Regions from separate parts of the Stappia quadratibracata genome, predicted to be linked through region 1. Evidence: riboswitches for the same ligand, from Rfam matches in the RefSeq annotation. Region 1 holds a riboswitch; each other region holds the start of a gene.
What was found. Region 1 has a riboswitch for cobalamin ahead of cobU (bifunctional adenosylcobinamide kinase/adenosylcobinamide-phosphate guanylyltransferase). Riboswitches for the same ligand answer to the same signal wherever they lie in the genome.
Positions count from the first base shown of each region.

Region 2: another riboswitch for cobalamin. It lies ahead of H7H34_RS09165 (DUF1636 family protein); the one in region 1 lies ahead of cobU (bifunctional adenosylcobinamide kinase/adenosylcobinamide-phosphate guanylyltransferase).
Region 3: another riboswitch for cobalamin. It lies ahead of H7H34_RS08925 (energy-coupling factor ABC transporter permease); the one in region 1 lies ahead of cobU (bifunctional adenosylcobinamide kinase/adenosylcobinamide-phosphate guanylyltransferase).

Region 1 covers NZ_JACMIA010000001.1:1,843,260-1,846,522, forward strand. Annotated here, with positions in the region: gene H7H34_RS08205 (cupin domain-containing protein) at 1-146, shown strand, start outside; gene H7H34_RS08210 (DUF4287 domain-containing protein) at 162-383, shown strand; gene H7H34_RS08215 (TspO/MBR family protein) at 474-947, shown strand; tRNA gene H7H34_RS08220 (tRNA-Asn) at 1,029-1,103, opposite strand; cobalamin riboswitch at 1,316-1,541, shown strand; gene cobU (bifunctional adenosylcobinamide kinase/adenosylcobinamide-phosphate guanylyltransferase) at 1,664-2,251, shown strand; gene cobW (cobalamin biosynthesis protein CobW) at 2,248-3,263, shown strand, end outside.
Region 2 covers NZ_JACMIA010000001.1:2,109,113-2,112,375, forward strand. Annotated here, with positions in the region: gene H7H34_RS09155 (ABC transporter substrate-binding protein) at 1-465, opposite strand, end outside; gene H7H34_RS09160 (ABC transporter ATP-binding protein) at 529-1,428, opposite strand; gene H7H34_RS09165 (DUF1636 family protein) at 1,425-1,871, opposite strand; cobalamin riboswitch at 1,988-2,236, opposite strand; gene zigA (zinc metallochaperone GTPase ZigA) at 2,287-3,263, opposite strand, start outside.
Region 3 covers NZ_JACMIA010000001.1:2,051,528-2,054,790, reverse strand. Annotated here, with positions in the region: gene H7H34_RS08930 (BCCT family transporter) at 1-160, shown strand, start outside; cobalamin riboswitch at 1,121-1,332, shown strand; gene H7H34_RS08925 (energy-coupling factor ABC transporter permease) at 1,390-2,073, shown strand; gene H7H34_RS08920 (HupE/UreJ family protein) at 2,250-2,870, shown strand; gene H7H34_RS08915 (DUF805 domain-containing protein) at 3,124-3,263, opposite strand, start outside.

The DNA.
Region 1 (3,263 bases):
TCGGCGACGAGCGGCTGCGCGCCTCTGCCGGGGATATCGTCGTTGCGCCGGCCGATGTGCCGCATCGCTATCTCAACGTGGGTACGGATCAGCTGGAGCTGGTCTGCATTCACCCGTCCGATACGATCCGCCAGCGGGATCTTTAGGCAAGGAAGCCAGCTATGTCGTTGTCCGGAAAAACGCCGCCGGTGAAGGGGCCGGCCTCCTACTTCCCCTCCATCGAGAAGACCTACGGCCGGCCCATCGCCGAATGGAAGGCCCTGATCCGTTCGCAGTCCGGTCTCAAGCACATGGAACTGGTGGCCTGGCTGAAGCAAACCCACGGGCTCGGCCATGGTCATGCCAACGCGCTGGTTGCCCATACGCTCGCCGAGGATAAATGAGGGGGAACTTGGCCAGCCCGCGATGCGTTGGCTTGGCAAGAGGGGCTCGCCCCCGAGCACAACGGTTCGTGAACGTTCGAGGCAAAGCTGATGGATTCGTCGACCCTGCCGGCTCTTTTCGGGTTTCTGGCAGCCTGTTTTCTCGCCGCCCTGACCGGGGCGCTGTTCCGCCCCGGCGAATGGTACGAACGCCTTAAGAAGCCGTCCTGGCGCCCGCCCAACAAGCTGTTCGCCCCGGTGTGGACGATGCTCTACGTGATGATCGCGGTGTCCGGCTGGCTGGTCTGGCGCAAGGCGGGCTTTGAAGGCGCGGCCCTGCCGCTCACCGTCTACGGCATCCAGCTGGTGCTCAACGGGGTGTGGACGCCGCTGTTCTTCGGCCTGCACCGCCCGGACCTCGGCATGATCGACATCGTGCTGGTGTGGCTGTCGATTCTCGCGACGATCGTGCTGTTCTGGCCGGTGCACATGCTCGCGGCGCTGCTGCTCGTGCCGTATCTCGCCTGGGTCACCTTCGCCGCGGCGCTGAACTTCTCGATCTGGCAGCTGAACCGCGAGGGGTGAGGCAAACGCAAATTACCGCGCGGCGCGTTGCGTCGTGCGGTGGCGCGATGGTCGGCTATTTGGGGGAAGTTAGAAGAAGAGTGGCTCCCCGGGCCGGATTCGAACCAGCGACCAAGCGGTTAACAGCCGCTTGCTCTACCACTGAGCTACCGGGGATCACCAATCACGCGGGGCAGATGCACCGCGTCGGTGGCAGGCGTATAGCAAACTGCGCCGCCGCTTGCCAAGCCCTTTGTCGCAAAACTTTTCCACAGTCGGGGCGGGGCGCGGCTATCGGGGCTTTTTCGCCTGCGCCGGCAAATACTCCGCAAGGGAAGGCGTGCAAGGCCTTTCCGCCTCGCTGCTGGACGCGGGGCCCTTCGGCAGGCTATGAGTCGTCATCCTCCGGTCCTTTCTGACGGACGAAGTCCGATGAAAGGGGAAAGTCGGAATGCGGTGGGGGAGGACCCAAGTCGGGCTCCCGAATCCGCAGCTGCCCCCGCAACTGTGAGCGGCGAGTCTTTCTGCATGAACCACTGGGCCTTTTGGTCCGGGAAGGGCAGGACAAGGCGACGACCCGCGAGCCAGGAGACGAGCCGGATCATCCGGGCCCCCACGGGGCCCGGCCCGAAACGTCACGCGCCGTCGGGTGGACGGCAGGAGGCCAGAATGTTCCCGTTGAAGGGCGCCCGCCGCTTCAGCTCTCCCGGCATATCCAGCCGCGGGGAGACCTGCGCGTGAGCCATGCTCCCGCATCCAATACCTTGCCTGCCCCGGCTCGTGTCGTGGCCCGCACCGTGCTGGTGACGGGCGGCGCGCGCTCGGGCAAGAGCCTTTATGCCGAAGGGCTGGTGAGCGCAGCGCAGCGCGAGCGCATCTATGTCGCCACCTGCACACCCTTCGATGACGAGATGCGCCAGCGCGTCGACCGCCACCGTCACCAGCGGGGCGAGGGCTGGCGCACCATCGAGGAGCCGCGCGACCTTGCCGGTGTCATCGCCGCCGAAAGCACGGCCCAAAGCGCCATCCTCGTCGATTGCCTGACGCTGTGGCTCAGCAACCTGATTTTCGCCGAGGCCGATCCGGAAGTGGAAACGGTCCGGCTTGCCGAGGCGCTGCGCTCAGCGCCCGGTCCCGTCGTTCTCGTCACGAACGAGGTCGGCTCGGGCATCGTTCCCGACAATGCGCTCGCCCGCCGCTTTCGCGACGAGCAGGGGCGCCTCAATCGCCGCATCGCGGAACTCGCCGATGTCGCGGTGCTTGTCGCCGCCGGCCTGCCGCTCGTTCTCAAGCCGTCCCACCTTCAGCCGGAGATTCGCCTATGACCGCATCCACGCCCCGCACCGCCGGCAAGATCCCGGCCACCATCGTCACCGGCTTCCTGGGGGCCGGCAAAACGACGCTGCTCTCCAACCTCCTGCGCGAGGCGAAGGGCAAGCGCATCGCGCTCATCGTCAACGAATTCGGCGACATGGGCTTCGACGGCTCGCTGGTCGACGGCTGCGCCGATCCGGACTGCGCGGCGGAAGAGGTGGTGGAGCTGACCAACGGCTGCATCTGCTGCACCGTCGCCGACGACTTCCTCCCCACCATGGAAATGCTGATCGCCCGCGATGAGGCGCCGGACCACATTGTCATCGAGACCTCGGGCCTTGCCCTGCCGCAGCCGCTGGTGCGCGCCTTCTCCTGGCCGAGCGTCAAGACCCGCGTGACGGTCGACGCGGTGGTGACGGTGGTGGACGTTGCGGCCGTCGCCGAAGGTCGCGTGACGGGCGACGAGGTGGCGCTGGCTGCGCAGCGCGCCGCCGACGAGGCGCTGGACCACGACAGCCCGGTGGAGGAACTGTTCGAGGACCAGCTCGTCTGCGCCGATCTCGTGGTGCTGAACAAGGCCGACCTCGTCGACGCGGCGACGCTGGAGCGCGTGCGCGCCGAGGTTGCCGGCCGCGTCCGCGCGGCGGTGGAGATCGTCGCGGCGGAAAAGGGCATGCTTGCCGCAGACGTGCTGCTCGGCCGCGCCAGTGCCGCGGAAGAGGACATGCACGGCCGCGAGAGCCATCACGAGCATCACCACCACGACGACCATGACCATGATCACGACGATCACGATCACGACCATGACCACGATCACCACCACCACCATCATCACGACCACGACGACTTCGTCAGCCATGTGGTCGAGCTCGCCCCGCTCGCCTCTCTGAAGGACCTGGAAGCGCGCGTTGCCGCCGCCATGGCGGTGCCGGGCGTCCTGCGCATCAAGGGGGCGGTCGGCATCGAGGGCAAGGCGGCGCCTGCCATGGTGCAGGCGGTCGGCCCGCGCGTCGAAGCGTGGTT
Region 2 (3,263 bases), 270 kb from region 1:
GTCGAGCGAGGCGGCGGGTCGCGCCTTGTCCAGATGGATGCAGCTCTCGGTGAGGATCAGCGTCTTGATGCCGTGCGGCGCCAGCGTGTCCGGGGTGACGTCGCCGCCCGGCTTCATGCCGTAGTACCAGCCGGCGAAGAACAGGTCCGGATCGGCCGCGACGAGATTTTCCAGCGTCGGATATTTCGGCGCGATCTCGGGGATGTCGCCGCGCTTGCGCTCGAACTCCTCGCTGGTCTTGTACCAGCCGCTGATGCCGCTGACGCCAACCATCCGGTCCTGCAGGCCGAGCGCGAAGGCCATCTCGCTCATGTTGATGTCCTGCACCACGATGCGCTCGGGCGCAGCCTCGAAGGTCAGCGGCGTCCCGCAATTGTCGACGGTGACGGGAAAGGCGAGGGCCGGTGCGGCAAGGGCCATCGCAGCGGTGAACAGGGAAAGGCGCTTGAGGCCGGGCTTCTTCATGGGGGACAGACTCCTCGTGAGGATGAAAAACCGTGGAACGCTGGGAAAAGGTGAGGGCGCGGCTCAGCCGCGCGTCGCCACCGCACGCAGATGCGGCGCGCCGGGCGCGGGACGCTCGGGTCCTGAAAGCTCTGATCCTGAAAGCTCGCCGGCGATGCCGGTGCCGAACCGCCCCTCGATGGGGATGTCCAGCACGCTGATCTGGCGGGCCTCCACCGGATGCTGCATCCGGTGCATGTCGACGCTGAAGACCGCACGCACCCGCTCGCTCGACAGCACCTCGACCGGATGGCCGTGCGCGACCAGCCGGCCGCCCTGGATCAGCGCCACATGGCTGGCGAAGGCCTCGATCAGGGTCAGGTCGTGTAAGGCCGCGACCACGGTGATGCCGAGGCCGGAGACGAGGCTGAGCAGCTCGCCGCGCGCCAGCGGATCGAGATGGTTCGTCGGCTCGTCCAGGACCAGGATGCGCGGACGCTGGCAGATGGCGCGGGCGATCTTCGCCCGCTGGCGCTCGCCGCCGGAAATCTCGCTCATGCGCCGGTCGGAAAAGCGCGTCAGGTCGGCCAGCGTCAGCGCCTCCTGCGTTGCCCTGGCGCGGGCCTCGCGCCCGCCGGTGCGGTGATGCGGCAGCTGGCCGAGCGAGACGTATTGCGAGACGGTCAGCCGGTCGTCGCTTTCCTCGCTCTGGCCGACATAGGCGATGACGCGGGCGCGCTCGGTGATCGGCACATTGCGATATGGCCTGCCGCCGAGCAGCATTTCGCCGCCGGTCGGCTCGCTCAGCCCGGCGATCAGCCGGATCAGCGTCGACTTGCCCGCGCCGTTCGGCCCGGCAATGACGAGGATCTCGCCGTCATGCACATGCAGCGTCAGGTCGGAGAGGAGCGCGTCCGCGCCGCGCGGCCGGTAGGCGACCTCGCGCAGCTCCAGCACCACCGGGGTTCCGCTGTGATGGCTCATGCGCCGTTCTCCCGGCCCGGCGATCCGGGGTCGAAAGCGGGCAGGGCGGGCATGCGCGCCAGCGTCTTGCCCTTCAGCCCGTCGGGGCGCTGCAGCGAGGAGCACCAGCCGTCTTCGAGTTCGCCATATTGCCGGGCGAAGGCGACAAGCGTCTCCACATCGCGTTCCGGCTCGATGTCGCCGAACAGATAGCTCGCCTTGCCGTCGGCCTGATAGGCGACCGTGCAGGGGCGCGAGCAGCCGGCCATGCAGGCCGCACCCGCCACGCTCACATGCGCCAGGCCTCCCTCGGCAAGTGCGGCGCTCAGGGCCTCGATCAGGTCCTTGCCCGGCTGTTCGCGCGTTTGCGGATCGCGGCAGGTGGTGCACACGGTGATGCGGTGCCGGCGCGTATCGGGAGCTGCGTCCATGCGGCGTTCGCCGAGCGCCAGGTCATGCGCCATGGCGATGCCCCGCACGTTCGCCCGCAAGGTTCGGCAGGCTGCGGATAAAGGCCCTGGATGGGCGGAAAATGGACTCGTTGCGTGTCATGGCTACCTTCCCGGAACACCCCGTCCGGTCGTCGTTGCGGGAGATGGCAGGTCTCCTGGCTCGCGGGTCCGGTCCGGCCGCGCCTTCCCGCCCGGCTTCGGGCAGTGGCATCGTGCGGCTGGACCTGGGCCATTCGTCCGGTAAAGGACGTCGGCCCCGGCCGCTTACAGTTGCGGGGGCAGCCACGGTCTCGGCCCCTGATGGGTACGCCTCACCGTGTTCCCTTTTCATGCCTCTGGCGGTTCGGCCGTCGGCAACCATCGCCGCCAAACTGGCAGATGACGGGGACCGCATCAAGACCAATCGCCCAAAGCCATCGCCGCCGTCTCACGCCGCGGCGCTGCCCCAGGCGGGGAAGGGGTCGTCGAGCCCGGTCCAGCGCTCCGGATGGAAGCCCGTATCGGCGACCAGCGCCGCGTCGAGTTCGGCGCGGATCGCCGCCTCGTCCATGCCGCTCGTGCCGATGAAGACGATTTCCTGCCGCCGGTCGCCCCACACGGGGTGCAGATAGGGCTCCATCGCCCGCCGCCATTCGGGCGACTCGGGCCAGTGCTGGCGCGGCACCGCCGACCACCACAGCCCGCGCTTTTCAGTGGTGACGAAGGCGCCGGCCTGGCTGATCTCGCCGACGAAACGCGGCCGCGTCGCCAGCCAGAAGAAGCCCTTGGCGCGGATCACGCCCGGCCAGCTCTTGTTGACGAAGCGGCTCAGCGCGCGCGGGGCGAAGGGGCGGCGCGCCCGGTAGACGAAGGAGCGGATGCCGTATTCCTCCGTTTCCGGCACATGGTCGGCAAAGCCGTTCAGCTCCTTGAACCACAGCGGATGCTCGTGCGCCTTGTCGAAATCGAAGCGCCCGGTGCCGAGCACGTCGCGCAAGGGAACCGCAGAGCGGTCGGTCTCCATGATCACCGCATCCGGGTTGAGGGCGCGCACGATCTGGCGCGCGGCTTCGAGATCCAGCGGCCGGGCATCGCTCACCTTGTTGAGGATGATCGTATCGGCAAACTCGATCTGGTCGACGAGCAGGTCGACCAGGGTGCGCTCGTCGTCCTCGCCGAGCGATTCTCCACGCTCGGTCAGGAAGTCGGTGGAGCCGTAGTCCTTCAGCAGATTTGCCCCGTCCACCACCGTCACCATCGAATCGAGCCGCGCCACATCGCTCAGGCTCTCGCCGTTCTCGTCGCGGAATTCGAAGGTCGAGGCGACCGGCAGCGGCTCGGAAATGCCGGTGGATTCGATCACCAGATGGTCGAAGCGGCCCTCCCGGGCCAGCGCCTGCACCTCGCGCAACAGATCCTCGCGCA
Region 3 (3,263 bases), 210 kb from region 1:
CTGGTGCACCTTCGAGGGACTGGTGGCCATCGTGCTGCTGATCGGCGGCGGGCTCGGCTCGCTTCAGGCGATGGTCATCTCGACCGGTCTTCCCTTCACGATCGTCCTGCTCCTGATGTGCGTGGCGATCTTCAAGGGTCTGCAGACCGAGGAGCGCTGACGCACTCGCGCCTCGCTTCTCGGGGCATAGGGTTTCGGCCCTAAGGGGGAAAGGGCGCGGCCTTGACGGGCCGCGCCCCTTTTTTGCCTGTCGGTCGCCGCTGCGTCCTGCATGTCCGACGCCCCGCCGCCGGCGCTCCTCCCTTCTGCCGTCACCCCGCATCCCCTCTGCCGTCACCCCGGACGAGCATCGCGAGATCCGGGGCCCATTCGTTCCCAGAGCGGCGGCGAAACACGCCTGCGCCCACCCCACACTGAGCCTGTCATCCCGGTTTCGGCGAAGCCGAAGACCGGGATCCAGTAACCCCAGGCCGCACGGTTCGAGCCGTGACGTCGCCGCGAGCGCCCTTCGTCGAGGGCATCCGCTTTCGCAAACCCACACGCCCCAGCGGATACTGGATGCCTGCCTTCGCAGGCATGACAGCCATCAGGATGGCGGCGCCTCCCACCTCACGCCTGCCGAGGGCGCCAATGGGTCCCGGGTCGCGGCTGCGCCTTGCCCGGGATGACAGCCGAGTAGGAGGCGCCGCCTCGCATCACCTCAGCCGCCGCCCTTTACCGTCCCTCCTACGCCTTCTCCCCACCCTCCGCCGTCACCCCGCATCCCCTCTGCCGTCACCCCGGACGAGCATTGCGAGATCCGGGGCCCATTCGTTCCCAGAGCGGCTGCGAGGACACCGAAACCTCTCCTTCGTCATCCCGGACGGCGCGTCAGCGACGAGCCGGGATCGGAGAGCCGAGGGCCTATGGGGAGCGCTCCGGAATCATGCCACGACCGCCGCGGCTCCCCGGTCCCGGATCTTCGGCCTTCGGCCTCGTCCGGGAAGACACCAGGGAGAAGCCTCACGCCTGCCCAGAGCGCCAATGGGGCACGGCCTCTGCCTCATTTCCCGGCACGAAACGCCGTGTTTCGAACAGGATCGGACGAAAATTGATCTTGTCACACCAACTCCCCGCCCTCTAGCATTGCAAGGTGATGGTACCCGTGAGGCAAAGCCGAACGCGGGTGAAAAGGGAACACGGCGAGGCGTACCCAACAGGGACCGAATCCGTGGCTGCCCCCGCAACTGTGAGCGGCGAGCGCTGTCCCAATGCCACTGGCCCTTCGGCCGGGAAGGCGGACAGGCGCAATGAACCGCGAGCCAGGAGACCTGCCATCAGCCGCGGCGCAAGCATTTCTTGCGCCTTTCCCATAGCTCCGCGCACGGTGGGTGCGCCAAGGAGGCTGATATGCATATCGAACCCGGCGTCGTCGACGGCGCCAAGATTCTACTCAGCGTTGCGACCGCCGCCGCGTCTGTCGGCCTGATCGGCAAGATGGCGATCGACACCATTCGCCGCGACGGGGGCTTTGCCGCCCTGGTGGTCCGCTCGGTGATCGCGACCGCGCTGGTCTTCTGCTTCTTCGAAGTGCTTCCGACCAAGCCGGTCGGCGTGTCCGAGGTTCACGTCATTCTCGGCTCGACGCTCTATCTGATGCTCGGTGCCGGTCCGGCCGGCATCGGCCTTGCGCTCGGCCTGCTGGTGCAGGGCGTGTTCTTCGCCCCGGCCGACCTGCCCCAGTACGGCATGAACCTGACGACGCTGATCGTGCCGCTCTTCGCCATGAGCCTCCTGGCACGCCGCATCATTCCGGCAAAGACCGCCTACAAGGACGTCAGCTACAAGCAGGCGCTGGCCCTTTCGACCAGCTACCAGGGCGGCATCGTCGCCTGGGTCGGCTTCTGGGCGCTCTATGGCGGCGGCCTCGGCGCCGAGAACCTCGCCAATGTCGGCAGCTTCGGCCTCGCCTACCTGACGGTGATCATCGTCGAGCCGCTCGTCGATCTGGCCGTGCTCGCCGGCGCCAAGCTGTTCGACAAGGCCCGTACCGGCCTCGTCTTCCAGCAGCGCCTCTACCACGCTGCCGCCTGACGGCATCTCTTCCCGGCCGCCTCGTGCGGCCGGTTTTCTTTCGGGGGGCAGGCCCCTCACGCCTTGGAACAGGCAAAACGACAAAACAGCCTGAGGTGAGAAGACGTCCAGGACCTGAAGCAATGACGCGACCCATTCCGGGGCGTCCTGATCGACTTGAGAAAAGGATCGACTGCATGACGAGGTTCACATCCGCCGGGTTCGCCCGCACCGCTTTCCTGGCCGGCTCGCTGGCCGCAACCCTTGCCGCCACGGCGACGCCCGCCCTTGCGCATCTCAATCCCGGCGAGCACGGCTCCTTCGCCGCCGGTTTCAGCCATCCGCTGTTCGGCGCCGACCACATCCTGGCGATGATCGCCGTCGGCCTCTGGGCCTGGCAGATCGGCGGCCGCGCGATCGCCCTGGTGCCGGCCGCCTTCGTCGGCACCATGCTGCTCGGCTTCGCCCTGGCGCTCGGCGGCGTCGCCCTGCCCTTCGTCGAACCGGCGATCCTCGCCTCGGTCGTGGCGCTCGGCCTGTTCGTGGCGCTGGCGGTGCGGCTACCGCTCGCCGGATCGGCCGCCGTCGTCGCCGCCTTCGCCCTGTTCCACGGCCATGCCCATGGCGGCGAGATCGGCGCGGCAACGCAGCTCGCCTACGGCGCCGGCTTCGCGCTCGCAACCGCCCTGCTGCATGCCGCCGGCATCGCGCTCGGCTATGGCCTCGGCAAGCTCGCTTCGTCGCGCGGCCACGCCTTGACCCGCGCGCTCGGCGGTCTGACGGCGCTCGCCGGTGCCGCCCTGCTCATCAGCGGGTGACCGGCGACCACTTTACCGCCTCTGACCCTGAGCGGGGATAACCCGCTCGAGCGGGTGGTTTTCGCCCCTGGATCGGTCCGCCGCGGGGTTTTCGTGAGTTTGAGACCGGATTCTCGAATTTCGCGCTGTTTGCGACGGAATTTCGCAAAATCCGTCTCGAAATTTGCACGCGGCGAAACAGGCATGAAAACGCCCGGGCGAGCGAGATCTCGTCCGGGCGTCTTTTCTCAAGGAATTCAGGCGTCTGCGCCGATCAGGCAAGCCCTCGGCGGCCGAAGGTCGGGCGCGGATGTCCGCCGCCCGGCGGCACGCGGCGCTTTTCCACCACGACGGGCTGGCCCTGCGGCGGCAGACCGCTCGCCGCCATCGCTGTCCGGCTGCCGCCCTGGCCGC